DNA from 4 places in the Pseudomonas sp. AN-B15 genome. Region 1 is predicted to be linked to each of the others. Evidence: predicted binding sites of a transcription regulator. Region 1 holds the regulator's gene; each other region holds the start of a gene.
The links. Region 1 encodes FliA, which starts transcription of late flagellar genes. Its sites were predicted from a motif close to CTAAAGTTTNNNNNNNNNNNGCCGNTAA; they were not measured.
Positions count from the first base shown of each region.

Region 2: a site for FliA is predicted at 1,666-1,693, ahead of GTQ41_RS02350 (methyl-accepting chemotaxis protein). Genes of this name have one in related genera too.
Region 3: a site for FliA is predicted at 2,321-2,348, ahead of GTQ41_RS13075 (methyl-accepting chemotaxis protein). Genes of this name have one in related genera too.
Region 4: a site for FliA is predicted at 2,794-2,821, ahead of GTQ41_RS00770 (methyl-accepting chemotaxis protein). Genes of this name have one in related genera too.

Region 1 covers NZ_CP049737.1:1,759,429-1,766,777, forward strand. The annotation lists gene flhA (flagellar biosynthesis protein FlhA) at 58-2,187, shown strand; gene flhF (flagellar biosynthesis protein FlhF) at 2,199-3,539, shown strand; gene fleN (flagellar synthesis regulator FleN) at 3,653-4,483, shown strand; gene fliA (RNA polymerase sigma factor FliA) at 4,480-5,220, shown strand; gene GTQ41_RS08120 (chemotaxis response regulator CheY) at 5,388-5,759, shown strand; gene GTQ41_RS08125 (protein phosphatase CheZ) at 5,778-6,566, shown strand; gene GTQ41_RS08130 (chemotaxis protein CheA) at 6,621-7,349, shown strand, end outside.
Region 2 covers NZ_CP049737.1:519,010-526,358, reverse strand. The annotation lists gene GTQ41_RS02365 (methyl-accepting chemotaxis protein) at 1-843, opposite strand, end outside; gene GTQ41_RS02360 (cell division protein ZapA) at 943-1,245, opposite strand; gene GTQ41_RS02355 (hypothetical protein) at 1,242-1,472, opposite strand; gene GTQ41_RS02350 (methyl-accepting chemotaxis protein) at 1,751-3,376, shown strand; gene GTQ41_RS02345 (potassium/proton antiporter) at 3,577-5,319, shown strand; gene mscK (mechanosensitive channel MscK) at 5,354-7,349, shown strand, end outside.
Region 3 covers NZ_CP049737.1:2,907,630-2,914,978, forward strand. The annotation lists gene GTQ41_RS13065 (sugar diacid recognition domain-containing protein) at 1-787, shown strand, start outside; gene GTQ41_RS13070 (glycerate kinase) at 1,033-2,172, shown strand; gene GTQ41_RS13075 (methyl-accepting chemotaxis protein) at 2,461-4,086, shown strand; gene GTQ41_RS13080 (pyridoxal phosphate-dependent aminotransferase) at 4,128-5,315, shown strand; gene GTQ41_RS13085 (NAD(P)-dependent oxidoreductase) at 5,458-6,435, opposite strand; gene GTQ41_RS13090 (MFS transporter) at 6,450-7,349, opposite strand, start outside.
Region 4 covers NZ_CP049737.1:151,403-158,751, reverse strand. The annotation lists gene GTQ41_RS00780 (non-ribosomal peptide synthetase) at 1-161, shown strand, start outside; gene GTQ41_RS00775 (SRPBCC family protein) at 184-651, shown strand; gene GTQ41_RS00770 (methyl-accepting chemotaxis protein) at 798-2,678, opposite strand; gene GTQ41_RS00765 (sigma-70 family RNA polymerase sigma factor) at 2,990-3,490, shown strand; gene GTQ41_RS00760 (FecR domain-containing protein) at 3,490-4,491, shown strand; gene GTQ41_RS00755 (TonB-dependent siderophore receptor) at 4,579-7,080, shown strand; rRNA gene rrf (5S ribosomal RNA) at 7,324-7,349, opposite strand, start outside.

The DNA of each region.
Region 1 (7,349 bases):
CCGCCGTGCGCCTGCTTCGGGCGTCAAAAGTTTGCTTTAAAGGAACGGGGAAAACCGGTGGATCGCTCTCAGTTATTCAACACTGCTCGCTCGAATGTTGCCGACCTCAGTCGAGGCAATCTGGGCGTGCCGTTGTTGCTGCTGGTCATGCTGGCCATGATGATGCTGCCGGTGCCGCCGTTCCTGCTGGACGTGTTCTTCACCTTCAACATTGCCCTGTCGATTGTCGTGCTGCTGGTCTGTGTGTACGCGCTGCGGCCGCTGGATTTCGCGGTGTTCCCGACGATTCTGCTGGTGGCGACGCTGTTGCGGCTGGCGTTGAACGTGGCCTCGACGCGGGTGGTGATGCTCCACGGGCAGGACGGCCACGCCGCCGCCGGTAAGGTGATCCAGGCCTTCGGTGAAGTGGTGATCGGTGGTAACTACGTGGTCGGTATCGTGGTGTTCGCGATCCTGATGATCATCAACTTCGTCGTGGTGACCAAGGGTGCCGGGCGGATTTCCGAGGTGAGCGCGCGTTTCACCCTCGATGCGATGCCCGGCAAGCAAATGGCGATCGACGCCGACCTCAACGCCGGTTTGATCGATCAGAACCAGGCCAAGGCGCGCCGTCAGGAAGTCGCGCAAGAGGCGGAGTTCTACGGTTCGATGGACGGTGCCAGCAAGTTCGTGCGGGGTGACGCCATTGCCGGCTTGCTGATCCTGTTCATCAACCTCATCGGTGGCATGGCGGTCGGTATCTTCCAGCACAACATGAACTTCGCTGACGCCGGCAAGGTGTACGCCTTGCTGACCATCGGTGACGGTTTGGTGGCGCAATTGCCATCACTGTTGTTATCGACAGCGGCAGCGATCATGGTGACCCGTGCTTCCGGTTCGGAAGACATGGGCAAGCAGATCAACCGGCAGATGTTCGCCTCGCCCAAAGCCCTGGCGGTGGCGGCAGGTCTGATGGCGGTCATGGGCCTTGTTCCGGGCATGCCGCATTTCTCGTTTCTGAGCATGGCCGCACTGGCCGCCGGTGGCGCGTACCTGTTCTGGAAAAAGCAGAACGTCGCCAAAGTGCAGGCGCTGCAGGAAGTTCAGCGTCAGCAGGAACTGCTGCCGTCGCCGGCCCGCGCCATGGAGACCAAGGAGCTGGGCTGGGATGACGTGACGCCGATCGACATGATCGGCCTGGAAGTCGGCTATCGCCTGATCCCGCTGGTGGATCGCAATCAGGGCGGGCAGTTGCTGGCGCGGATCAAGGGCGTGCGCAAGAAGCTCTCGCAGGACCTGGGCTTCCTGATGCCGACCGTGCACATCCGTGACAACCTCGATCTGGCGCCGAGTGCCTATCGCCTGACCCTGATGGGCGTGATCCTGGCCGAAGCCGAGATCTACCCGGATCGAGAACTGGCGATCAACCCGGGGCAGGTCTACGGCACGCTCAACGGCATTACCGCCAAAGATCCGGCTTTCGGCCTGGAGGCGGTGTGGATCGAAGTCAGCCAGCGCGCGCAGGCGCAATCGCTCGGTTACACCGTGGTCGACGCCAGTACCGTGGTCGCAACCCACTTGAACCAGATTCTGTACAAACACTCCAGTGAGCTGATCGGCCACGAAGAAGTGCAGCAACTCATGCAATTGCTGGCCAAAAGCTCGCCGAAACTGGCTGAAGAGCTGGTGCCGGGTGTGGTGTCGCTGTCGCAATTGCTCAAAGTGCTACAGGCATTGCTGGCCGAACACGTGCCGGTACGCGACATCCGCAGCATTGCCGAAGCCATCGCCAACAACGCCGCCAAGAGTCAAGATACCGCCGCTTTGGTGGCCGCCGTACGCGTCGGCGTATCCCGCGCCATCGTCCAAAGCATTGTAGGCACTGACTCCGAGCTGCCTGTGATCACCTTGGAACCAAGGTTGGAACAAATATTGCTCAATAGTCTGCAGAAGGCAGGACAAGGCTCGGAAGAGGGCGTTCTGCTGGAGCCAAGCATGGCCGAGAAGCTGCAGCGTTCGCTCATCGAAGCGGCGCAGCGCCAGGAAATGCAAGGTCAACCGGTGATCCTGTTGGTAGCAGGCCCGATCCGCGCGATGCTCTCGCGTTTCGGTCGCCTCGCCGTCCCGGGGCTGCACGTGCTGGCCTACCAGGAAATTCCGGACAACAAGCAAGTGACCATCGTTGCGACAGTAGGGCCCAACGGCTGAGGTAGTGGTTTATGCAAGTTAAGCGTTTTTTCGCCGCCGATATGCGTCAGGCCATGAAGCTGGTTCGTGATGAGCTGGGCGCTGATGCCGCCATCATTGGCAACCGCCGCATTGCCGGCGGCGTCGAGCTGACGGCGGCGCTGGATTACAAGTTGTCGGCGCTGGCGCCACGGGTTCCGAACATGGAACTCGAGGACGAACTGCGCAAGACCCAGTCGCGCATCGTCACCGCTCAGGCCGAACTGAGCCTGCGTGGCGAAGCCGATGGCAATAGCAATCGCCAGATCTTTGCCGGGCTGCCGTTGACGGCCGGCCTGCCACTGACCGCTGCCGAGCCGTTGAGCGAACCGACCTACGCCGCCCCGGCGCGTCCGGCGCCGGCACCTGCACCGGCATCGGCGGGTGTCGATCCGCGTGCGCTGGATTCGATGCGTTTCGAATTGAACAGTCTGCGTGAGCTGATGGAAGTACAGCTCGGCACCCTGGCCTGGAACCAGCTGCAAGGCAGCCGTCCGGCACAGGCCAATCTGTATCGCCGCCTGCAGCGCATCGGTCTGTCCGGGCCGTTGTCGCGCGACCTGCTGGCGATGATCACTGACATCGAAGAACCGCGTCAGGCCTGGCGCATGTTGCTCGCGCACCTGGCGCGGATGATTGCCGTACCGGAAGTCGAGCCGCTGGAAGAGGGTGGAGTGATTGCCATGGTCGGCCCGGCCGGCATGGGCAAGACCACCACCCTGGCCAAACTGGCTGCGCGCTACGTGCTCAAGTACGGCGCGCAGAATGTCGCGCTGGTCAGCATGGACAGCTTCCGCATCGGTGCGCAGGAACAACTCAAGACCCTGGGGCGGATTCTCAACGTGCCGGTGACCCACGTCGACCCGGGCCAGTCGCTGGTGCAGGCGCTGGATCCATTGCTGCGCAAGCGCGTGGTGCTGATCGATACCGCCGGCCTGCAGGCCAGCGATCCGGCGCTGCGCATGCAGCTGGAAAGTCTGGCCGGGCGTGGCATCCGTTCAAAAAATTATCTGGTGCTGGCAACCACCAGCCAGAAACAGGTTCTAACCGCCGCTTATCACAGTTACAAGCGTTGCGGGCTTGCCGGCTGCATCCTGACTAAACTGGATGAGACGGCCAGCCTTGGCGAAGTGTTGAGCCTGGCGATCAGTCATGAACTGCCGGTCGCGTACCTGACCGATGGCCCACGGATTCCGGATGATCTGCATCTGCCGCGCCGTCATCAGCTGGTCAGCCGCGCCGTCAGCGTGCAAATGCAGGAAGAACCCAGCGAAGAAGCCATGGCTGACATGTTCGCTGATATCTACCACAGCCCGACCAAGCAGGTTGGCTGAGGTAATGAACAGTTTTTGTACCTACATCGATGGTCTGCCATGCATTGTTCCGGTTGTGAACGCGCAGCCAGTAATGTGGCCTCCGTCTATGCAAGACAAGGTAAAGAAATAACATGGGCAGCATGCATCCCGTACAGGTGATCGCGGTGACCGGCGGCAAAGGTGGCGTCGGCAAGACTAACGTGTCAGTGAACTTGTCTCTGGCGCTGGCAGAGCTTGGCCGTCGGGTCATGCTGCTGGACGCCGACCTGGGGCTGGCGAACGTCGACGTTCTGCTGGGGCTGACCCCCAAACGCACGCTGGCCGATGTCATCGAAGGCCGCTGCGAACTGCGCGACGTGCTGTTGCAGGGCCCCGGCGGGATCCGCATCGTGCCGGCCGCTTCCGGCACCCAAAGCATGGTGCACCTGAGCCCGGCGCAACATGCCGGTCTGATTCAGGCGTTCAGCGACATCGGCGACAATCTCGATGTACTGGTGATCGACACCGCTGCGGGCATTGGTGACTCGGTAGTCAGTTTCGTGCGCGCGGCGCAGGAAGTGTTGCTGGTGGTCTGCGACGAGCCGACCTCGATCACCGACGCCTACGCGCTGATCAAACTGCTCAATCGCGACTACGGCATGAACCGCTTCCGCGTCCTCGCCAACATGGCGCAGAGCCCGCAGGAAGGGCGCAATCTGTTCGCCAAGTTGACCAAGGTCACGGATCGCTTTCTCGACGTCGCCTTACAATACGTCGGCGCGGTGCCGTACGACGAAAGCGTGCGCAAGGCCGTGCAGAAGCAGCGAGCAGTCTATGAAGCCTTTCCGCGTTCCAAGTGCGCGCTGGCGTTCAAGGCGATCGCGCAGAAGGTCGATACCTGGCCGCTGCCTGCCAACCCGCGTGGGCACCTTGAGTTTTTCGTCGAGCGCCTCGTGCAGCAAACGGCAGGGCCAGTGTTATGACCGCCAGCGGTATGAACTACTACAAGAAATCGGCACGTGACGCGCAGTACGAGTTGATCGAGCGTTACGCGCCACTGGTCAAGCGCATTGCCTATCACTTGCTGGCGCGCTTGCCGGCGAGTGTGCAGGTCGAAGACCTGATTCAGGCCGGGATGATCGGCCTGCTCGAAGTCTCGACCAAATATGACGCCAGCAAAGGCGCCAGTTTCGAAACGTACGCGGGCATCCGGATCCGCGGCGCGATGCTCGATGAAGTGCGCAAAGGGGATTGGGCACCTCGCTCGGTTCACCGCAACACCCGTATGGTCAGCGACGCAATTCGCTCAATTGAAGCTAAAACCGGCCGTGATGCTAAAGATCACGAGGTTGCGGCCGAACTCCAATTGAGTCTCGATGATTACTACGGGATTTTGAATGACACCCTGGGCAGCCGGCTGTTCAGTTTCGACGACCTGCTGCAGGACGGCGAACACGAAGGGCTGCACGAGGATGGCGCCAGTGCTCATCTTGAGCCGTCACGCGATCTGGAAGATGAACGCTTCCAGGCTGCGCTGGCGGACGCGATTGCCAATTTGCCGGAGCGTGAGCGACTGGTGTTGGCGCTGTACTACGACGAAGAACTGAACCTCAAGGAAATCGGTGAAGTCCTTGGCGTCAGTGAATCGCGGGTCAGCCAGTTACACAGCCAGTGCGCGGCCCGTTTGCGGGGGCGTTTGGGGGAGTGGCGAGCGCGCTGAAGGCAGTGTGGGGACACTGCGAACGAGGCTGGTGCGGTGATGAACGGCACCGGTCTTGCTCTGTTGTGCTCCAGACAGTCATCGAGTGCTTTGCCGGATTGATTGAAATGGCGCGTCCAGGTGCTGGGCGCGTTTAAGACTGCTTGGAGGTCGAATTGGACAAGAACATGAAAATCCTCATCGTTGATGACTTCTCAACGATGCGGCGGATCATCAAGAACCTGCTGCGTGATCTGGGGTTCACCAACACCGTCGAGGCCGACGATGGCACCACTGCCATTCCGGTGCTCAACAGCGGAAGCATCGACTTTCTGGTAACGGACTGGAACATGCCGGGCATGACCGGTATCGACCTGCTGCGCCACGTGCGTGCCGATGAAAAACTCAAGCACCTGCCCGTGCTGATGGTGACTGCCGAAGCCAAGCGCGAGCAGATCATCGAAGCGGCCCAGGCCGGCGTCAACGGCTACGTGGTCAAACCTTTCACGGCTCAGGCGCTGAAAGAAAAAATCGAGAAGATTTTCGAACGCATCGGCTGATGAACGCGCGGGGGAGCTATGGAGCATAACGAATCTTCACAGGGCGATTTCGAATCGACCCTGAAAAAACACGCGGTCGAACTGGTCGAGAGCCTTGAAAAAGGCAGGTTCGGCGACGCTGTGCAACTGATCCATGAGCTCAATCAGACCCGTGACCGTGGCCTGTATCAGGAAGTGGGCAAGCTCACACGCGAACTGCACAGTGCGATCGTCAACTTCCAGATCGATCCGCACATGCCGCAGGCCGAGGAAGTGTCGCAAATCACCGACGCCACCGAACGCCTGGGCTATGTGGTCAAGCTGACCGAAGCCGCGGCCAACCGCACCATGGATCTGGTGGAAAGCGCGACCCCGGTGGTCAATGGCCTGGCTGAAGAAGCCCAGGCGCTGAGCACCGATTGGGGCCGCTTCATGCGTCGTGAAGTCGGGGCTGAAGAGTTCCGCGAACTGGCGCGCCGGGTCGACGGTTTTCTGTCACGCAGCAGCACGGACAACCGTGCGGTGTCGAGCAACCTGAACGACATCCTGCTGGCTCAGGATTACCAGGACCTCACCGGTCAAGTGATCAAGCGTGTGACCCAGCTGGTCACCGAAGTCGAAAGCAATTTGCTCAAACTCGTCCTCATGGCCAGTCAGGTTGACCGCTTTGCGGGCATCGAACACGACCGTGCCGCGATGCTTGCAGAAAAAGATCCACAAAAACATCTCTCGCAGGGTGAAGGTCCGCAGATTCATGCCGATAAACGAGAAGACGTTGTGTCCGGTCAGGACGATGTGGACGATTTGTTATCCAGCCTCGGATTCTAGAGTTTTGGAATTTTAGGTTTTTTGGGTTTTTAGACCTGTAGGAGCACCCCATTAATGAGCTTCGGCGCCGATGAAGAGATCCTTCAGGATTTCCTGGTTGAGGCCGGCGAGATTCTTGAGCAACTGTCCGAGCAACTGGTCGAGCTGGAAAGCCGCCCGGATGACGCAGATCTGCTCAACGCAATTTTTCGCGGTTTCCACACTGTAAAAGGGGGCGCCGGCTTCCTTCAGCTCAACGAGCTGGTGGAGTGCTGTCACATCGCCGAAAACGTGTTCGACATCCTGCGCAAGGGTGAACGTCGCGTTGATGCAGAACTGATGGACGTGGTGCTTGAAGCATTGGACGCGGTGAACAGCATGTTCAGCGAAGTCCGTGAACGTGCACCGATCACGGCCGCCACTCCGGAACTGCTGGCCGCGCTGGCGCGTCTGGCCGAACCGCAATCGGCCGACGAAGCCCCGGCTTCGCCGGTGGCCGAGATGATCGAAGAGCTGGTCGTCGAAGGCGATTCGAACGATTCGGGCGACATCACCGATAACGAATTTGAACAGCTGCTGGATTCGCTGAACGCCGTCAAGGCCGAAGCCGAAGCCCCGGCCGCTGCTGCGCCTGCGCCGGCTGCCGATGCGGCCGCCAGCGATGAAATCACCGACGCCGAATTCGAGTCGTTGCTCGATCAACTGCACGGCAAAGGCCAGTTCGCGCCAGACGCCGTCGCACCGACTGCGGCTGCTCCAGCGGCACCGGCGGCGGGTGACAGCTCGGACATCACCGACGACGAA
Region 2 (7,349 bases), 1.2 Mb from region 1:
CTGCGCTTGCGGCACTTCGGCCACCAGCGTCCAGCCCAGATCGCGCAGCGGCAGGCTGAAGGCGAGGAAGTCTTCGCCATCGCGCTGGAACGAGCTGTTGGTGGCGACTTTTTGACCCATGACCGCTTGCGCCGCCGACGCACCGATTTGCTCCGTGAGGGTGCGCTTGCCGCTGAACTGCGCCTCGGGATGGACCTGGATCAAACCGTCGGAACGCACGAGATAGACCTTGCCGCGCTCGCCAAAGCTGAAGTTGTGGATCAGCTCCGACAGCTCTTTCATGCTCAAGCCCAGCCCGGCGACACCGACCACTTTGCCGGCCTGCTCGACCTTCAAGTCGATGAACAGCGCCAATTCTCCGGTGGCGCCATCGTTGTCGATGTTCAGGGTGCGCGGCTGGTTGCTGTCGAGAAAGGAATAGAACCAGGCATCGGCTGGTTTGGTCCGGCTGAGCGTGCGATCCAGGCCTTTTTCGGTGATGTAGTGATTGGAGTCGCTGCCGATGATTAACGCAGTGAAGGCTTTATGTTCGGCGCGGATGCCTTCCAGATACTGCGCGAAAGCCGCTGTTTTGCTGCTGTCTTCACCCGAGGCCAGCCAGTCACGCACCATGCTGTTGCTGGCGATGTCTTTGGCGGCGGTCAGCGGCTGGACGAGGATGCGTTCGATATCGTTGCGCGTCGCTTCGATGCTCGACGGCAGCGCTTGTTCGACCAGATAGCTCTGGGCGAGGCGGTTGACCACCAGGGTATAAATGCCAACCACGATCAGGATGCTGACCAGCAGGGCGGTGCCCATGCTGAGAATCAACTGCCATTGAATACTGCGTCGCCACAACTGCATGGAGCACCCCCAAAGAATAAGTGGCCGAAACAATGCAACAGCCGTGCCGATTGTATACAACCTGATCGACAATCTATTCTTTGGTTGTGCCCAACCCCATCAGCCCTGATTGATGGTCTTGGCGATGGTGTCGACCGTGGCGCTGACTTGCTCTTGGTAACGGTCGAGTTCCTGCTGGTGCTGCTTCTTCATTTCGATCTGCTGCGAGCACAGGTTCATCGCTGCCAGCACCAGCAAACGGTCACCGATCAGCGTCGGGTATTTGCGTTTGGTGTCGGCCAGAGCGGCCTTGAGCATCAGTGCGGCGTCCAGCAGGGTCTGTTCTTCCCCGGCCGGTGCCTTGATCGAATAGTCCTCCCCGAGAATGGAGATGACTTTTACCCCTGCGGTGCCGTGGTTCATGCGCTGACAGGACCTGCGTTGACGCGATCAACCAAGGCCTGGATGCGTGCTGCCGTGGCGCCGTGCTTCTCTTCCTGTTCCATCAGGCTCAGTTGCAGGCTTTCGTTTTCATCCTTGGCCTGGGCCAGTTCCGTGGACAGGGTCTGGTTGGTTTGCGCGAGGGTCTGGTTCTGTTGCACCAGGTCGCTGACGAGCTGTTCCAATTGGCTGAGGGATGCTTCCAACATTTTGATCTTCCAGGCGTTTTTCAAAGGGCGCGTACGATAAAGAAAAGTCACTGCGGATGCCAGGGTTATACCGGCGCAAGGCCTTGATTTCCCTGGCGGCCGACCGTTCTCGCGAGTTTAAAAGACTGTGATCTGCCAATCTGGTTCCTGCACTTCGTCGCTCAGCCCCCTATGCGACAAATACGCACAGCGCCTCAAGACTTTAGTCGTATGACCGATAAGTCATCCATACAGCAGTCTCAGCCCGCATGGATGCGGCCCTTTCTGGTATCCGCGCCATGTCCCTTCGCAATATGAATATCGCCCCCCGGGCGTTCACCGGCTTCGCCCTGATCGGCGGCCTGATGCTGATTCTCGGCGTGTTCGCCCTGAATCAGATGAGCAAAATCCGCGGCGCTGCCGAGGACATCACCAACAGCAGCGTGCCGAGCATCAAGAACCTCGACGAGTTCACGCAGCTGACCTTGCGCCTGCGGGTGCTGTCGTATCGCTTGCTGGTCAATCGCGAGCCGGACGTGCAGCAGAAGACCATGGAACTGCTGGACACCCGCAACCAGCAGATCCGCGCCGCCCAATCGGCCTATGAGCCGTTAATCAGTGGCCCGCAGGAACGCGCAGCCTACGATCAATATGTGCAGCTGCTGGGCCAGTACCGGCAGATCGAAGACCGGATGAAGAGCCTGTCGCGCAACAATCAGGTGGACGAGTTGCGCAACCTGCTCAACACCGAGTTGCTGAACAACTCCGAAGCGATGAACACCGTGCTCAACCGCCTGATGCAGATCAACGGCGAGCAGATCAGCCAGACCAATCAAGAGGCGGTCGACCAGTATTCCTCGGCGTTCAATCTGGTGGTCACCCTGCTGGTCGTGGCCACCGGCCTGACCTTCCTGTTCGCCTGGCTGCTGACCATCAGCATCACCAAGCCGATTTCCAAAGCGCTGGACGCGGCGGAAACCATTGCCGAGGGCAACCTGACCCAGCCGATCCACGTCGACGGCAGCGACGAAGCCGGGCGCCTGCTGGCGGCCATGGCCAAGATGCAATCGAAGCTGCGCGACACCTTGCAGCGCATCTCCGGCTCGGCCACCCAGCTGGCTTCCGCTGCCGAAGAGCTGAACAGCGTCACCGACGAAAGCGCCCGTGGCCTGACCCAGCAGAACAACGAAATCGAGCAGGCCGCCACCGCGGTCAACGAGATGACCAGCGCCGTGGAAGAAGTCGCGCGCAATGCGGTGAGCACTTCGGAAGCCTCGAAGAACGCCACCACTTCGGCGGGCGACGGCCGTGATCTGGTACAGGAAACCGTCAGCGCCATCGAACGCATGAGCGCCGATGTACAGAGCACTGCGACCCTGATCGGCGATCTGGCGAATGAGTCCCGTGACATCGGCAAGGTGCTGGACGTGATTCGTGGTCTGGCGGATCAGACCAACCTGCTGGCCCTGAACGCGGCGATCGAAGCGGCGCGTGCCGGTGAAGCCGGGCGTGGTTTTGCCGTGGTGGCGGACGAAGTGCGTGCGCTGGCGCATCGCACCCAGCAGTCGACCAGCGAAATCGAACGCATGATCGGCAGCATCCAGAGCGGCACCGAACACGCCGTGGACTCGATGCGCAACAGCACCGAGCGCGCCGAATCGACGCTGAACATTGCGCGGGGTGCCGGGATGTCGCTGGACACCATCAATACCGCGATCGTCGAGATCAACGAGCGCAATCTGGTGATCGCCAGCGCTGCCGAAGAGCAGGCGCAAGTGGCCCGCGAAGTGGATCGCAACCTGGTGAACATCCGCGACCTGTCGGTGCAATCGGCCACCGGCGCGAATCAGACCAGTGCGGCGAGTAACGAGCTCTCGCGCCTGGCGCTGGACCTGAACAACATGGTCGGGCGGTTCAGCCTGTAACGTTTAAAAAGCAAAAAGATCGCAGCCTGCGGCAGCTCCTACATGGGATTGATTTACACCCTGTAGGAGCTGCCGCAGGCTGCGATCTTTTGATCTTGAAAAAAGCTTTTTGACAGCATCACATTTCAACAGGTTAAATCGCTGGCACGCAGACTGCATGGTCAGTTTGTGCCCGTCTTTACGCTTCTGGAGTACTGCCTTTGAATGCGACGACCATCAACAGCCTGTTCTTGATCGGCGCGTTGCTGGTAGGTGCGAGCATTCTTGTCAGCTCACTGTCCTCCCGTCTCGGCATTCCCATTCTGGTGATCATCCTCGCGGTCGGCATGACCGCCGGGGTCGATGGCGGCGGGATCATTTTCGATAACTACCCGACGGCCTATCTGGTCGGCAACCTCGCACTGGCGGTAATCCTCCTCGACGGCGGCTTGCGCACCCGGGTTTCGAGTTTCCGCGTGGCCTTGTGGCCGGCGCTGTCACTGGCGACGGTCGGGGTGTTGATTACCACCGGGCTGACCGGCATGGCCGCCGCGTGGCTGTTCGACCTGAACCTGATTCAGGGCCTGCTGATCGGCGCCATCGTCGGCTCCACGGACGCCGCTGCGGTGTTCTCGCTGCTCGGCGGCAAAGGCCTCAACGAACGGGTGACCGCCAGCCTGGAAATCGAATCCGGCAGCAACGACCCGATGGCGGTGTTCCTCACCGTGACCCTGATCGACATGCTCGCCAGCGGCCAGACCGGCCTGCACTGGAGCCTGCTGACGCACCTGATCCGCGAGTTCGGCATCGGCGGCGTGATCGGTCTGGGCGGCGGCTGGCTGATGCTGCAACTGGTCAACCGGATCAACCTCGCCACCGGCCTGTACCCGATTCTGGTGATCGCCGGCGGTCTGGTGGTGTTCGCCCTGACCAACGCCCTGCACGGCAGCGGCTTCCTCGCGGTGTACCTGTGCGGTCTGGTGATCGGCAACCGCCCGGTGCGCAGCCGTCACGGCATCCTGCATATGCTCGACGGCATGGCCTGGCTGGCGCAGATCGGCATGTTCCTCGTGCTGGGGCTGCTGGTCACTCCGCATGACTTGCTGCCGATCGCCCTGCCCGCCCTCGGTCTGGCGCTGTGGATGATTCTGTTCGCCCGGCCGCTGTCGGTGATCGTCGGCCTGCTGCCGTTCAAGGCGTTCCATGGTCGCGAGAAAGCGTTTATTTCCTGGGTCGGTCTGCGCGGCGCGGTGCCGATCATTCTCGCAGTGTTCCCGTTGATGGCCGGGCTGCCGAATGCGCAGCTGTACTTCAACCTCGCGTTTTTCATCGTGCTGGTGTCGCTGCTGGTGCAGGGCACAAGCCTGCCGTGGGTCGCCAGACTGCTCAAGGTGACAGTGCCGCCGGAGCCGGCGCCGATCTCGCGTTCGGCGCTGGAAGTGCACATCACCAGCGAGTGGGAACTGTTCGTTTACAAGCTCGGCGCCGAGAAATGGTGCATTGGTTCACCGCTGCGCGAACTGAAAATGCCCGAAGGCACACGTATCGCCGCGCTGTTTCGTGGCCAGCAACTGCTCCATCCGTCGGGTAGTACCGTGCTGGAAGTCGATGATTTGCTGTGTGTTATCGGCCATGAACACAACCTTCCAGCCCTCGGCAAACTGTTCAGCCAGGCACCGCAACGCGGTCTGGATCTGCGTTTCTTCGGTGACTTCGTCCTCGAAGGAGACGCCCAGCTTAAAGCGGTTGCAGCGCTGTACGGGTTGCCGGCCGAGGGCATTGATCCGGACATGACCCTGGGCGCGTTCATTGCCCAGAAGGTGGGCGGGGCGCCGATCGTTGGCGACCAGGTGGAGTGGAACAACACCCACTGGACGGTCGCGGTCATGGACGGGAACAAGATCGGCAAAGTGGGCGTCAGATTCCCCGAAGGAAGTCGCCCGGGTCCCGGTCTCTTCCTCTAAACTGCGTCCACTCTCACTTGCTTGACCGGTCTCTATGCCTACCCTGCGCTCTTTCTTTTTCGCGGCCCTGCTGGGCCTGAGTCTTTCCGTCGGCCCGCTGTATGCCGCTGAACCGCCGTCCAGCGAAGCCGTGCAGGCCAGCCTGGACAAACTGGCCGACAGCAAACTGCCGGATGCCGACAAAAAGACCCTGCAAACGGTCCTGCAAACCACGCTCAACCAGCTCAACAGCCGGCGTGATTACGAGCAGAAGCTGATCGACCTCAAGCAGCAACTGGCCTCCGCCCCGCGGCAGACCATCGAGAACACCCGCGAACTCACGCGCCTCAAGGCCACGGCAGTGGTGCCGGTGGCGCAGCGTTTCAGCAAAGAGTCGATCCAGCAGCTGGAGCAGATCCTCACCGATCGCTCGACCCAGCAAAGTGACCTGCAAAAAGCCCTGGCCGATGCCAACAGCCTGATCATCACCGCCCAGACTCGCCCAGAGCGTGCGCAGGCAGAAATCTCTGCCAGCCAGACGCGCATCCAGCAGATCAACAACATCCTCAAATCCGGCAAGGACAGCGGCAAGACCGTCAGTGCCGAGCAACGCGATCAATTGAACGCCGAGCTCGCCGCGTTGAACGCGCTGATCCCGCTGCGCCGCCAGGAACTGGCCGGCAACAGCCAGTTGCAGGATCTGGGCAACAGTCAGCACGACCTGCTCACGGAGAAGTCCGACCGACTCGATCGCGAGATCCAGGAACTGCAGACGCTGATCAACCAGAAGCGTCTGGCACAGTCGCAGGAAACCGTCACCCAGCAATCGATCGAGGCTCAGAAGGCCGGCGGCAGCAGCCTGCTCGCCACTGAAAGCGCCGCCAACCTCAAGCTTTCCGATTACCTGCTCAAAAGCACCGACCGCCTCAACGAAGTCACCCAACAGAACCTGCAGACCAAACAGCAACTCGACAGCCTGACCCAGAGCGACTCGGCCCTCGACGAGCAGATCAACGTGCTCAAGGGCAGCCTGCTGCTGTCGAAGATTCTCTATAAGCAGAAGCAGGCGTTGCCGCGGCTCAAGGTCGACCGCGATCTGGCGGACCAGATCGCCGACATTCGCCTGTATCAGTTCGAAGTCAGTCAGCAGCGCGAACTGCTGAGCAACCCGGCGACCTACGTCGACAACCTGCTTTCCACCCAGCCGCCGGAGCAAGTCACCCCGCAACTGCGCAAGAGCCTGATGGAACTGGCCAACACCCGCGCCGACCTGCTGGAACGTCTGAACCGCGAGTTGAGCGCGGTGCTCAACGAATCGATCACCCTGCAACTCAACCAGAAACAACTGCTGAGCACCGCGCAGAGCCTGCGTGCGACCCTCGACGAGCAAATGTTCTGGATCCCCAGCAACAAGCCACTGGACGCGGAATGGCTTCGCGGCGTGCCGGAGCGGCTCAAGCGGCAGATCGATACCCTGCCGCTGGCCTCGAGCCTGAGCGAGCTGACCGACGGTCTGACCCAGCGTCCGCTGCTGTTTCTGCCGCTGGCCCTGCTGATCGGCGCTCTGCTGTGGCGGCGCAAGGCGCTGTATGCACGGCTGAACAAGGTTCACCAGGACATCGGCCACTTCAAGCGTGACAGCCAGTGGCATACCCCGCAGGCGATCCTGATCAACATACTGCTGGCGATGCCGGTGGCCCTTGGCCTGGCGCTGTGCGGGCTGGCCCTGCAGATCGACGCCCGCGGGCAGAACGCCAACATGGGCGCGGCGCTGCTGCAAATGGGTCAGGCGTGGCTGGTGTTCTACACCGCTTACCGGATTCTCTCGCCAGGCGGTGTGGCCGAGCTGCATTTCCGCTGGGACAAGCCGCAGGTCGAGTTCCTGCAGGGCTGGATCCGTCGCCTCGGGCTGGTGGTGATGGCGCTGGTGACCGTAGTGGCGGTGGCCGAGCTGCAACCGGCGGCGCTGGCCGACGACGTCATCGGCATGCCGGTGGTGCTGACCTGCTACGCGCTGATGGCGTGGCTGCTCAGCCGCCTGCTGATCAGCA
Region 3 (7,349 bases), 1.1 Mb from region 1:
GCTCGTTGGTCAGCGCAATCAGCAGGCCGAGCAGCAATGGCGGCGCCAGCGTTGCGATGACCTGCTGGCGTTGCTGTTGAGCGACGCCGGCGACTCGCCGCGGCTGGTCGATGAGGCGCAGCAACTGGGGCTCAAGCCGCAGTTGACCCGGGTGCCATACCTGTTCGAGCTGGGCCTGGAACAAGGGCCGGGACAAACCGTCGAGGCGCTGAGTGCGTGGCTGACCTCGCGCTACCCGGACAGCTGGTGCGTGAGTTCGGCCAAGTCATCGCTGCTGTGGTGCCGGCCCGCCAGTCAGACGGTTGAGCATGATCGTTTGCTGGAAAAGCTCGATGGCCAGGGTTGGAACATTCTGCGCATTGCCGTCGGCGGGCAGGCGGATGGGCTGGCCGGTTTGCGCCGCTGTTATCGACGGGTCGGTGATCTGCTGGCGTATGGGCGGGAGGTACTGCCGCAGTCGCGACTGCTGACGCTCAATCGCTATCGTTTGCCGGTGATGCTCTGGCGCCATCGCAACGACGACGCGCTGGATGAACTGCTCAAACCGTTGCGCAAAGTGATTGCCAAGGACGGTAACGGCCAGTTGCTCGCGACCCTGCGCAGTTGGTGTGAACACGACGGCCAGAGCCAGGCCTGCGCCGATGCACTGGGCATTCATCGCAACAGCTTGCGTTACCGGATGGAGCGGATTGCCGAGATCAGCGGAGTTGATCCGTTGCGGCTGGACGGGATGTTGGCGTTGTACCTTGGGGTGCAATTACTGCCGCAGACTGATCCGGCGGTATGAGTTGTTCTTAAGGCCGCCATCGCTGGCAAGCCAGCTCCCACAGGTTACAAGGTGATTACAAGTTATGTAGCCACTGAAGATCCCTGTGGGAGCTGGCTTGCCAGCGATGAGGCCAGAGCATTCGGCATCAAGTCCAAGGCTTTTGTAGAAATGAACAATAAACGCCAACCGCCCTTGTGCAGCGGACCGGCGTCAATGCGCAGGCCGACTGGCAGCATGAGGTGCATTGGAACTGGAGAATTCGCATGAAAATCGTCATCGCCCCCGATTCGTTCAAGGACAGCCTGAGTGCCCAAGGCGTTGCCGAGGCCATTGCGCTAGGGCTGGCGCAAGTCTGGCCACACGCCACGCTGGTCAAATGCCCGATGGCCGACGGCGGCGAGGGCACGGTGGAATCGATTCTTGCTGCCTGTGAAGGCGAACTGCGCCGGATGCGGGTGCGCGGGCCGCTGGGCACTCCGGTCGATGCGGCGTGGGGCTGGTTGCCGCACAACCACACCGCGATCATCGAAATGGCCGAGGCCAGTGGTTTGCAGTTAGTGCCTACGGGGCAGCGCGATGCCTGCATCACCAGCACCTTCGGCACCGGTGAACTGATTCGCGCCGCGCTGGATGCCGGCGCGCAACGGGTGATTCTGGCCATTGGCGGCAGCGCCACCAACGATGGCGGTGCCGGTGCGATGCAGGCGCTCGGGGTGAAATTGCTCGATGCTCAGGGGCAGGCTCTGGTGCCGGGCGGCCTGGCCTTGGCGCAACTGGCACGGCTGGACTTGAGCGAGCTTGATCCGCGTCTGGCCCACGTGCGCTTCGACATCGCCGCCGACGTCAACAATCCACTGTGCGGGCCGCATGGCGCCTCGGCGATTTTCGGCCCGCAAAAGGGCGCGTCACCGGTACAGGTGCAACAACTGGATCAGGCCCTCGGTCACTTCGCCGACTTCTGCGCGCAAGCGTTGGGCAAAGACGTTCGCGATGAGCCGGGCAGCGGCGCGGCCGGCGGGCTGGGCTTTGCGGCGAAAGCCTTTCTCGGTGCGCAATTTCAAGCAGGCGTGGAAGTGGTGGCCGAATTGGTGGGCCTTGCGGAAGCGGTCGACGGCGCCGATCTGGTGATCACTGGCGAAGGTCGCTTCGACGCGCAGACCCTGCGCGGCAAAACGCCGTTTGGTGTGGCGCGGATTGCCAAAAAACACGATGTCCCGGTCATTGTCATCGCCGGCACGCTCGGCGAGGGTTACCAGGAGCTCTACGAGCACGGCATCGACGCCGCATTCGCAGTCACCAGCGGCCCGATGACCCTGGAGCAGGCCTGCGCCGAAGCTCCACGCTTGTTGCGTGAACGCGCGACTGACATTGCCCGTGTCTGGCGGATGGCAGCGAAATCCTGAGCAAACACTGTAGGAGCTGCCGAAGGCTGCGATCTTTTGATTTTGTTTTTAAAGATCAAGATCCAAAGATCGCAGCCTTCGGCAGCTCCTACAGGGGCGTGTGAGTGTTTCAGTGTTGAAACACCTTGAAAAATATTTTCGCTTTACACGAAATCTTCCTAAAGCGCCGCCGATACAGAGGTCAGGCGCACACAGATTCCCTCGAACAGTGCCGCCGGACTGACCCCGCTCAAGGGCCAGTGATGACGGCAAGGACGCTCGCAGTTACCTCTATCCGAGAGTCCAACCATGTCCTTGCGTAACCTGAATATCGCGCCCCGTGCCTTCCTCGGTTTTGCCTTTATTGCCCTGCTGGTGATCGTACTCGGCGTGTTCGCCGTCAATCGCATGTCGATCATCCGTCAGGCCTCCCTGGAGATGGATTCGACGCAGTTGCCGAGCGTCACCCAACTCGCGGTGGTGACGGAAAATGTCCTGCGCCTGCGTATTCTTTCGTTCCGCGTTCTGGTCAATCGTGAACCGGCCGGGTTGCAGGAAGCCCAGACCCGCATCGGTGCGCTGGTAGACAAGGTGCGCGCTGCTCAGGCCAGTTACGCGGTACTGCCGGCAGGTTCGGAAGAGCGCGCGTTGTATCAGGAGTTCTCGACGACCCTGGACAACTATCTGCAGGCTCAAAACCAGATGTTGGACCTGTCGCGCCAGGACAAGCTCGACGAGATGCGCGCCCTGATCAACACGAAGATCAAGGACGGCACCGACAAGATGGGCGAGCAACTGAACAAGTTGATTGCGATCAACGCCGCCGACGCCAAAACGGCTTCGACCCTGGCGGGCAACCACTACGACAGCGCAATTACCGGCATCGTGATTGTCGCGGTCATCGCAGCACTGGCCACGGTATTGCTGGCCTGGTTGCTGACCCGCAGCATCGTCACCCCGCTGAACCGTGCCGTGCAGGCGGCGCAAACCATCGCTGGCGGCAACCTGACCCAGTCGATTGAAGTGGATGGCAAAGACGAAGCCACACAATTGCTGCAAGCCTTGTCGACGATGCAGACCAATCTGCGCAAAACCATCGAACAGATCGCCGGCTCCGCCACTCAATTGGGCGCTGCAGCCGAAGAGCTGAGCGCGGTCACCGAAGAAGCCTCCCGTGGCCTGCAACAGCAGAACAACGAGATCGAACAGGCCGCCACCGCCGTCAACGAAATGACCGCCGCGGTGGAAGAAGTGGCACGCAACGCGGTGTCGACCTCCGAAGCCTCGAACCAGTCGACCCAGGCCGCCCGCGAAAGGCGCGATCAAGTGGTGAAAACCGTCGACGCGATCCAGACCATGACCCATGACGTGCAGAGCACTGCACAAATGATCGAAGGCCTCGCCGCGCAGGGGCGTGACATCGGCAAGGTGCTGGACGTGATCCGCGCCATCGCCGAACAGACCAACCTGCTGGCCCTCAATGCGGCGATCGAAGCGGCGCGTGCCGGTGAGGCCGGACGTGGTTTTGCGGTGGTGGCGGACGAAGTGCGCGCCTTGGCCCATCGCACCGCGCAGTCGACTCAGGAAATCGAAAAAATGGTCGCCGGTATTCAGAACGGCACCGGTGAAGCCGTGTCGTCGATGCAGCAAAGCAACCAGCGCACCCAGACCACGCTGGAAATGGCTCGTGCCGCTGGCGTGGCACTGGAGCAGATTACCCAGTCGATCCATCAGATCAACGAGCGCAACCTGGTGATCGCCAGCGCTTCGGAAGAGCAGGCGCAGGTCTCGCGTGAGGTCGACCGCAACCTCGTCAACATCCGTGACCTGGCCACGCAATCGGCTGCCGGGGCCAACCAGACCAGCGCCGCGACCCATGAACTGTCGCGTCTGGCGGTGGATTTGAACGCGATGGTGGCGCGGTTTGTGATTTGACCTAGGGTGAAGGCTGGAGACCGCGCCATCAGGAGACGTACATGCGCTATTCAGCCTTGACCCAACGCATCGCCGGGGAGGGGGCAGCGGCCTGGCAGATTCATGACCGCGCGCTGGCGTTGCGCGCCGAGGGAGTCGACATTCTGCTGCTGAGCGTGGGTGATCCGGATTTCGACACGCCGCTGCCGATCATTCACGGCGCCATCGACAGTCTGCTGGCTGGCGATACGCATTATTCCGAAGTGCGTGGCCGACTGGCGTTGCGCAAGCTGATCGCCGCTCGCCACCAGCGGCGCAGCGGTCAGGTGGTGGATGCCGAGCACGTGATCGTGCTGCCCGGTGCGCAATGCGCGGTGTATTCGGTCGCTCAATGCCTGCTGGATCCGGGTGACGAGGTGATCGTCGCCGAGCCAATGTACGTGACCTACGAGGGCGTGTTCGGCGCGTGCGGCGCGACGGTGGTGCCGGTACCGGTACGGCCGGAAAACGGCTTTCGCGTTGACCCCGCCGATGTCGCCGCGCGGATCACGCCGAAGACCCGCGCGATGTTGCTCAACAGTCCCAATAATCCTTCCGGCGCGAGCCTTTCCCTGCTGATCTGGCAAGCGCTGGCGGCGCTGTGCGTGCGTCACGATTTGTGGCTGATCAGCGACGAGGTCTACAGCGATCTGCTTTACGAGGGCGAGCACATCAGCCCGGCGAGTCTGCCGGGCATGGCCGAACGCACGGCGACCATCAACAGTCTGTCGAAATCCCACGCCATGACTGGTTGGCGCATCGGCTGGTCGATCGGGCCGAAAGCGCTGGCCGAGCATCTGGTGAACCTGTCGTTGAGCATGCTGTTCGGTCTGCCGGATTTTGTGCAGAAAGCAGCAGAGGTCGCGTTGGCAAGAGATCTGCCGGAGGTGACGCAGATGCGCGAGGAATATCGGTTGCGTCGCGATCTGGTGTGCGAACGCTTGCGCGGTTGCCCGGGGCTGCAGCCGATTCGCCCGGATGGCGGGATGTTCGTGATGGTCGATGTGCGCCAGACCGGGTTTGGTGCGCAGGCATTTGCCGAGCGGCTGCTGGAAGGTTACGGGGTGTCGGTGCTGGCCGGTGAGGCCTTCGGGCCGAGTGCGGCGGGGCATATTCGCATCGGGCTGGTGCTGGACCGGGTGAAGCTGGCGGATGCCTGTGCACGGATTGCGTTGTGTGCGGTGCAGTTGTTGCAGGCGCGCAGTGCCTGACAGTTTTGTGTTGCCTGTCCCGGCCTCATCGCTGGCAAGCCAGCTCCCACAGGGTTTTGTGTCGTTCTGAAATGTAATGAACACTGAAGAACCTGTGGGAGCTGGCTTGCCAGCGATTTGGACAGAACAGCCACTGAAGATCTCAGCCCTGCCAAGCCGCTGGATTCACCAGATTAGCCGGCTTCTCCCCAGCCAAAGCCACCAGCAGATTGTCCACCGCACACCGCGCCATCGCCTCCCGCGTCTCATGTGTCGCCGAACCCATGTGCGGCGTTGCCACCACATTATTCAGCTGCAACAACGGCGAGTCATGATTCAGCGGTTCACGCTCGAACACATCCAGACCCGCCGCGCGAATCCGTTGATGGCGCAGCGCGTCGATCATTGCCGCTTCATCGACCACTTTGCCGCGAGAGATATTGATGAAGATGCTCTCGGGGCGCATCAACGCAAATTGCTCGGTGCCGATCAAACCTTCGGTCTGCGCGGTCAGCGGCAGGGTCAGGCAGATGAAATCCGCCTCTTGCAGCAGCGCCTCAAGGCTGCGGTACTGCGCGTCAAAACGTGCCTCGACTGCCGGTTTGCGCGACTGGCTGTGATAAAGCACCGGCATGCCAAAACCGAAATGCCCGCGTTGCGCCAGCGCTTCGCCGATGCGACCCATGCCGATGATGCCCAGAGTCTTGCCGTGCACATCGGTGCCGAAATGCGCCGGGCCGATGTTGCGGTGCCACTGGCCGCTGCGCACCATGTTCGCCAGTTCCACCACGCGCCGGGCCGTGGCGAGGATCAGGGCGAAGCCAGTGTCAGCGGTGGTTTCGGTGAGCACATCCGGGGTGTTGCTGAGAAGGATCTTGCGCCGGCTCAGGTAGTCGATGTCGTAGTTGTCGACACCGACCGAAACGCTGGCAATCGCCTGCAGGTGCGGCGCCAGATCGAGCAGCGCGGCGTCAAGTTTCAAGCTGGCACCGAGCAAACCGTGGGCGCTCGGCAAGGCGTCGCGCAGCTTCATCAGGCCGTCGGCGTCGAGGGTTTCGATCAGCGTCACGTCACAGTGTTGCTGCAGGCGCGTCATCAGCGCCGGCGACAGTTTTTTGTACAGCACGACTTGCTTTTTCATGGGCAAAAATCTCTTCAGGAATGCGCCGGCACGGGACGCGTGGCAACGGCTTTGGCCACGACACGATCACTGGCGCCGGGCTTGAGAAAAATCGTCAGCACCACCGACAGCAGCAACGCGCCGCTCATCAGCAGGTACGAAGCGCCGGGCGAGCCGGTGGAGCTGTTCAGATAACCGACCAGGTACGAGCCGCCGAACGAACCGAGCGCGCCCATGCTGTTGATCAGCGCCATGGCACCGCCGGCGACGTTGGCCGGAAGGATCTCCGGAACGATGGCGAAGAACGGCCCGTACGGCGCGTACATGCAGGCGCCGGCGATCACCAGCAGCGTGTAGGACCACCAGAAATGTTCCGCGCCCAAGGCGTAGGAGCCGTAGAACGCGATGGAGGCGATCAGCAGCGGCGGCCAGACGAAGCGTTTGCGCTTCTGCAGTTTGTCCGAGCCCCACGACACCGCGAGCATGCCGATCACCGCCGCCAGATACGGCAACGCCGACAGCCAGCCGGCTTCGATCATGTCCATTTGCGCGCCGGCCTTGAGGATCGACGGCAGCCACAGCACGAAGCCGTAGACGCCGATGCTCCAGCAAAAAAACTGCAGCGCCAGAATGATCACCTTCGGCGAACGGAAGGCTTCGGCGTAGTTCTTCACCGCTTTGATCCCGACCTGTTCGGCGGCGAGAGCGCTTTCCAGATCGTGCTTTTCCTGATCGCTCAGCCACTTGGCCTGAGCCGGACGATCATCGGCCAGTTTCCACCAGATAAACGCCCAGAGCACCGCTGGCAAGCCTTCGATGATGAACATCCAGCGCCAGCTGAAGTGCTGCACCAGATAGCCCGAGACCACCGACATCCACAGCATCGTGACCGGGTTGCCGAGGATCAGAAAAGTGTTGGCCCGCGAGCGCTCGGC
Region 4 (7,349 bases), 1.6 Mb from region 1:
TCTACCTCAACGGCTTCGAGGAAGACATCGGCGACATCTCCCTGATCGGCCACGCCAACGCCCACGCCGGGGTGCAACAGATGGGCGCGCAATACCCGGAAAAATCCCCGGCGCTGCTGCGTCGCGGCTGCGATTACCTGAAACAGATCAACTTCATCTAGTTCATCAAAAAGGAGCAACACCATGAGCAATCTGCAACCCGACACCTTGATCAAAAACCCGCACGGCTGCCACGTTGTGTCGTCGGTGGAAGTGCCGGCGGACGCGGCGCAGGTTTGGGCGGTGGTCGGCAATTTCGCCGCTTTCGACCGGTTTATTCCGGCGTTGTCGCACATCGAAATGACCGGTGAAGGCGTGTCCTCGCTGCGCAAGAAGGTCTTCAAGGACGGCAACGTGGTGGTCGAGCAACTCAACTCCCGCGATGAGCAGGCGCGCGCCATGACCTGGACCACGATCTACAACACGCTGGGTGTGGCCAATCTGTGGGCGGCGATGAATGTGGAATCTTTGGGGGCGGGCAAGTCGCGGGCGACCTGGACAATCATTGCCGAACCGGCCAGCGGAGGTGCCGAGGCGCTGCCGGGGTTCAAGGATTTCGTGCAGGGGTTTGCCGATGATGCGATGGGGAATGTGCTGAAGCTGTTTGTCTAAGGCTTCGGATTGGCAGTGATTGCACCGCCACTATCGCTGGCAAGCCAGCTCCCACAGGCTCCAGGTCGGTCACAGATGTTGTGTTCGCCAGAAATCCTGTGGGAGCGGGCTTGCCCGCGATGAACGATAACGCGGTCTGCTAGACGTCAGATCTTGAAGCTGTCGACCAACTGCTTCAACCGATTCGCCTGCTGCGACAACGCATCACAATCCTTCAACGTTTCATTGAGGTTGGCGACGCTCTGCTGGTTCAGCAGGTTGATCTGGTTGACGTCGACGTTGAGGGTTTCCACCACCGCCGTCTGCTCCTCGGTCGCGGCAGCCACCGACTGGTTCATGCCGTCGATTTCACCGATGCGCTGGGTCACGCTGACCAGGCGCAGGCCCGCCTGATTGGCCACTTCAACGCTCTCTTCGCTGGACGCCTGACTGGCGTTCATGGTGGTCACCGCTTCACGGGAACCGACCTGCAACGAAGTGATCATCTTGTGGATCTCCTCCGCCGACTCCTGGGTGCGATGCGCGAGGTTACGCACTTCGTCCGCCACCACGGCAAAACCGCGTCCGGCTTCACCGGCACGGGCCGCTTCGATGGCCGCGTTGAGCGCCAGCAGGTTGGTCTGCTGCGAGATGCCTTTGATCACATCGAGGATGTGGCCGATGTTGTCGGTGCTGGCATTGAGGGTTTCGATCTGAGTGCACGACAGGCTGATCTTCTGCGACAGCTCGGTCATCGCCTGAATGGTCTGCTCGACCACCTGACGACCGTCATCAGCCTGTTCGCTCGCGCCGCTGGCGTGTTGCGAAGCGTCGGCGGCGTTGCGGGCGATTTCCTGAGTCGCGGCGCCCAACTGGTTGATCGCGGCGGCCACGCTATTGGTACGGGCGCTTTGTTCGTCGGAACCAATGATCGAGGCGTTGGACGATGCCATCACCCGTTGCGACAGGTCGTGTACATGACGGGTGGCCGACGACACTTCGGAGATCGACGCGTGAATGCGCTCGACGAACTGGTTGAACGAACTGCCCAGTTCAGCGAACTCATCCTTGCCTTGCACGACCAGACGACGAGTCAGGTCGCCTTCGCCCTGGGCGATGTCCTGCATCGCACGACCCATGGTGGTCAGCGGACGCATCAGAACGTTGATCAGCAGGCTCAGCAGCAGCGCAATCGCAGCGACCGCGACGAACATCGCGATCAACGCCGAAGTGCGGAACTGGCTGAGCGCGGCGTAGGCCTTGTCACGATCGATCGACAGGCCGATGTACCAGTCGGCATTCGGCAAGCCGCTGACCGGGGTGAACGACAGGATGCGCTCCTGGCCGTTGAGTACCACGTTCTGGTTGCCCTTCTCGATGCGCACGCCGGCGTTCGGGTAGATGTCCTTGAGGTTCTTCATTACCTGGTCTTTGTCCGGGCTGACGATCACCTGGCCGTCACCGCTGACGAGGAATGCGTGACCGAGGCCACCGAAGTCCACCGAATTGATGATCTTCACCAGGGTTTCCAGGCTCAGGTCACCGCCGACCACACCCAGCAGTTCGCCATTGTTTTTCACCGGCATGGCGATGGTCACCACCAGACCACCGACCGCCGCCATGTACGGCGGCGTCAGCATGGTTTTGTCGGCAGCGACGGCTTGCTTGTACCAAGGGCGCTGACGCGGGTCGTAACCGTCGGGCATCTTCGCGTCAGGGCGCTGGGTGAACACCCCGTTGGCTTGACCGACGTAGGTGAACTGGAAGTTCGAGGTGAAGGCCGGTTGATCGACCAGCCCCGGGAAGTCGGCGTTCTTGCCCTGATGGGCAACGTTTTGCGCAAGGTTTTCCAGCACCAGAATTCGCCCGCTCATCCAGTTCTGCACGCTGCTGGCGGTCAGATCGCCGGCCTGCTGCACGGACGACTGGAGATTCTGGCCGATGGTGTTGCGCTGCAGATAGTCGTTGTAGAGGGTGAACAAAGCGAAAGCCAGGACCACGACGCCCGAGGCGGCCAACAGGATTTTATGGCTGAACTTGAGATTCATTTCATGGGACTTCTTATGCAAAAGTGGGGATGCGTTCCGGGATGCAACATTCCATGTACAGCGCAGGCGGCGTTCTGACGGCCGCTCTACTTTGGTGCACGCATGTCTCACCAGTCTTTCGGCACGCGTCGGAGAAAACTTAGCGCTTTGCAGGAAATGGACGGCATTTCTGCCAGATTCCCGCCGAACGGCGTGCCAGAGCGTTCGTCTGTCATTTTTTGATGACTGTTTTGCAGCGCCGGTTGCAAATTCTGTAGCCCTTGATGACAATGCGACTAATTATCATTTGTGACGTTTGGGCTGTTGCGTTCATGTCCTCACCTGAGTTTGCAGTGCAGGCGCTTTACAGGAGTCATCACGGCTGGCTCAACGCCTGGCTGCGAGCGCGACTGGGCAATGCCGCGGATGCGGCGGATCTGGCCCAGGACACCTTCGTCCGTCTGCTGCAGCGCAGCGAACGCCTGGAACTCAAGGCGCCTCGGGCTTTTTTGCGCACCATCGCCCGTGGTCTGGTGATCGACCTCTGGCGTCGTGAAGAAATCGAACGCGCCTATCTCGAAACCATCGCCCACTTGCCCGAAGCCGAAGCCCCAAGCGCCGAAACCCGCGCGCTGGTAATCGAATTGCTTGAGGACATCGCGCGCATGCTCGAAGGCTTGCGGCCGAAAGTGCGTCAGGCGTTTCTGCTGGCGCAGTGCGAAGGCTTGACCCACAAGCAGATCGCCGCGCGAATGGGCTTGTCTCTGCGCTCAGTCGAACGTTACATCGCCGCTGCGCTGTATCACTGCTACGTGTTGCGGTACGCAAGTTGATGCCAGTGGATAACAACTCGGTCGGGCGTCGCGCCGAGCCGCCGCAACAGGTGGTCAAGCAAGCCATCCACTGGTTGCTGCGCCTGCGCAACAACCATGGCAATGCGCGCCTGAGTCATCAGTGCGATGCGTGGCGCGCCGAACATCATGAACATGAACTGGCCTGGCAGCGCGTGCAGTCGCTGCAGGCCGAACTGAGCCATAACCTGCGCGCAGCGCCCGGCGCCCAGGTCGCGTTCAATACGCTGGAAAACAGTGCGCAAGGACTGGGCCGGCGACAAGCCTTGAAGCTGCTGTCCGGCGCGGTGCTGATGGGCTCCGCGGCATGGCTGGCCAAGGACACCTCCGTGTGGCAGCAGTGGCGCGCTGATTACGCTACGGCGACCGGCGAGCGTCGCGGGTTCCAGCTGCCCGACGGCACGCGGATCGAGCTGAACACTGCCAGTGCGGTGGATCTGGACTACACCGCGCAGCAGCGGTTGATCAAACTCAATCGCGGCGAAATCATCGTCACATGCGGTGGTAACGATGAAGGCGCGGCGTTCAATCGGGCGCTACGCGTACAAAGTCGTCACGGCGTTTATGAGCCGACCCACGCCCGCTTCATCCTGCGTCAGGACAGTGATTGCACGCGGCTGAGCGTCACCCACGGCCGTGTGACCATTCATAGCGCTGGCACCTTGGTTGAGTCACTCGCCGGGCAGACCTACCTGATCGATCACCACCAGGTACGCCCGGCGCCGCCACCAGATATGGACGCGGGCGCGTGGGTCGACGGTCTGATCGTCACTCGCAATATGCGCCTGGGCGATTTTCTCAACGAGGTCGGACGTTATCGTCCAGGTTTCGTGACGTGCGCGCCGGCGGTGGCAGATTTGCGCCTGTCCGGCGTGTTCCGCCTGGAGGACACCGACAAGCTGTTGGCCATCCTGCCGCAGACGTTGCCGGTGCAGTTGCGCTATCGCACCCGGTGGTGGGTAATGATTGAGGCAGTGGCCTGAAATTATTTTGGCGGTTTTTTGCGGCAAATCCGGCTTGGTCAGTAAGCACCTCCATTCCGCTTTAGCGACTTGCCACGGAAACCGACAATGACTGTCCGCATCACCTGTAAGAAACCTCTGCCTTTCACTGCCGAATCAGGCCTGTTACGCCACGCCGTTCGCGCCGCCCTGCTCTCCACTGCTCTGGGCACCGGAGTGTTGCCTGCCCTGAGCCTCGCCGCTAATGCCAGTGAAGCGAGCAGCCATCGCTACAACATTGGCGCCGGCCCCTTGGACGAAGCACTGAACCGGTTTGCGCGCGAGGCGGGTATTACCTTGTCGATGACACCCCAGCAAACGCAGGGGCGGCAGTCGCCAGGCGTGCAGGGCGAATATTCAACCGATCAAGCGTTGAGCCATTTGCTGAGTGGCTCGGGTCTGGAAGCGGTCAGCCAGGATGGCAGCAGCTACATTCTGCACTCGGTCAGCGACAGCGATGCACTGGCGCTGCCGGCCACTGATATCAAAGGCTTCGCTCTCGGAAATGCACTGGGCAGCATGGAGGGCTACAACGCCACCCACAGCCAGATCGCCACCAAGACCAGTACCGCGCTGCTGGAAACGTCACAAAGCGTATCGGTGGTGACTCGCGAGCAAATGGACGATCAAGGCTCGCAGACCGTCTCCCAGACGATGCGTTATACCCCCGGCGTGCTGACCAATCCTTACGGCGCGACGCATCGATACGACTATGTGGCGATGCGCGGTTTCAACGACGGTTCGGTGGACAACATCTATCTCGACGGCCTCAAGTCGATGGGTGACAGCGGCACCTACAGCACCATGCAGGTCGATCCGTATTTCCTTGAACGCGTGGATATTCTCAAAGGCCCATCGTCCGTGTTGTACGGTCGCAGTTCGCCCGGTGGCCTGGTGGCGCTGACCAGCAAAAAACCGTTGTACGAGGCCTATCATCAAGTTCAGGCCACGGTCGGCACCCAAGGCCAGCGCGGTGTCGGTTTTGACTTCAGCGGTCCGGTCGATGACGACAAGCGCATCGCCTATCGTCTGACCGGTTTGACGGATCAATCCGACACGCAATTCGACCACAACAAGGAAAAACGCTTCGCTCTCGCCCCAACCCTGAGCATCGATTTCACTGAAGACACTTCGCTGACACTGCAGGCGTATCTACAACACGATCCGGATGGCGGCTACCACGGCGGCGTGCCGGCAGACGGGACGATTCATCAGCGCAACGGCAACCGCATCTCGCCGCACTTCTTCGAGGGCGAGCCGGGAGTTGATGGGTACTCGCGGAATCAGCAGTCGTTTGGCTATCAGTTCGAACATCGCTTCAACGATGTCTTCACGGCGCGGCAGAATTTCCGTTACCTCGACTCCAAAGTGAACATGGATCAGGTCTACGCCTATGGCTGGACGACGCCAACCAGCAACGAACTGAACCGCTATTACACCGGCGGCGATGAGCGTCTGCATGCGTTCATCGTCGACAACATGCTGCAGGCCGAATTCTTCACCGGTGCCACCAAGCACACCGTGTTGATGGGCGCAGATTATCAACGGCGCAAAACCGTGGTCGACTGGACCAGCGGCGGCCTGGCGCCGATCAATGCCTTCGACCCGGTCTACGGCAATTCGGCGATCGACATGTACGGCGAGACCCGTTATCTGCGCCGCCTGGAACAAACCGGCGTATACCTGCAAGACCTGATCGAGATGGACCAGTGGCGCTTCTCACTCGGCCTGCGTCAGGACTGGGTCGAGACGTCGGATGAGAACCGTATCGCCGAAGCGGGACGGCCAGTGGGCACCGAAATCAACGACCGCCGCACCAAACTGACCGGCCGCGCTGGCGCCTTGTATCTGTTTGAAAACGGCTTGGCGCCGTACATCAGCTATTCCGAGTCGTTTAACCCGAACTCGTATGCTGACAGCGCCGGCAATCCACTGCCGCCAACCGACGGAACGCAATGGGAAGTCGGCCTGAAGTACCAGCCGCCGGGCACCGACAATCTGTTCACCGCCTCGCTGTTCCATATCGATCAGGAGAACCTGGCGACCAAGCTGCCCCAGGAAAATTTCTACCGTGCTGTCGGCGCCGTGCGTTCGCAAGGTCTGGAACTGGAAGCGCACATGCAGGTGACCGACAACCTGAAAGTGCTCGGTAGCTATACCTTCACCGATATCGAGTATTCGAAGTCGATGGTCAGTACCCTGAGTACGCCGACCGACGTAATCGAAAACAAAGGCAACTCGCCGACTCAGGCACCGCGGCACATGGCATCGTTGTGGGCCGACTACAAGTTCGATAGCGCGGCACTCGATGGCCTGCGTTTAGGCGGTGGTGTGCGTTATGTCGGTTATAGCTGGGCGGATGCGGAAAACACACTGAAGGTGCCGTCTTACACGTTGTTCGACGCATCGATCGGTTATGACCTGGGCAAGGTCGGCTTGAAGGGCGTCGACGTTCGATTGAATGCGAATAACCTGACCAACGAGTCTTACGTGGCCTCCTGCGCCAGTCTGAGCTTTTGCTACATGGGCGAAGAGCGCAACGTCGCGGCCACGGTCAGCTACCAGTTCTGAACCTTAGCCTTATGCATAAAAAAGCCAGCCCCTGATCATTCAGGGGCTGGCTTTTTCGATTTTAAGGGCGCAGTTCAAACGGCCTCAGCTGAGGCGCTGTGATTACCCCCGTGACAAACCGTTCCGGAAGAAGTAATCGGTTGCGTGGAAGATCAATACGGCTCGCAAAGCGGCCTGATTTTTTATTTCCCTGAAACGACAAAACCCCTGTCTGCGTTAGCAGACAGGGGTTCTGGAATTTAATCTTGACGATGACCTACTCTCACATG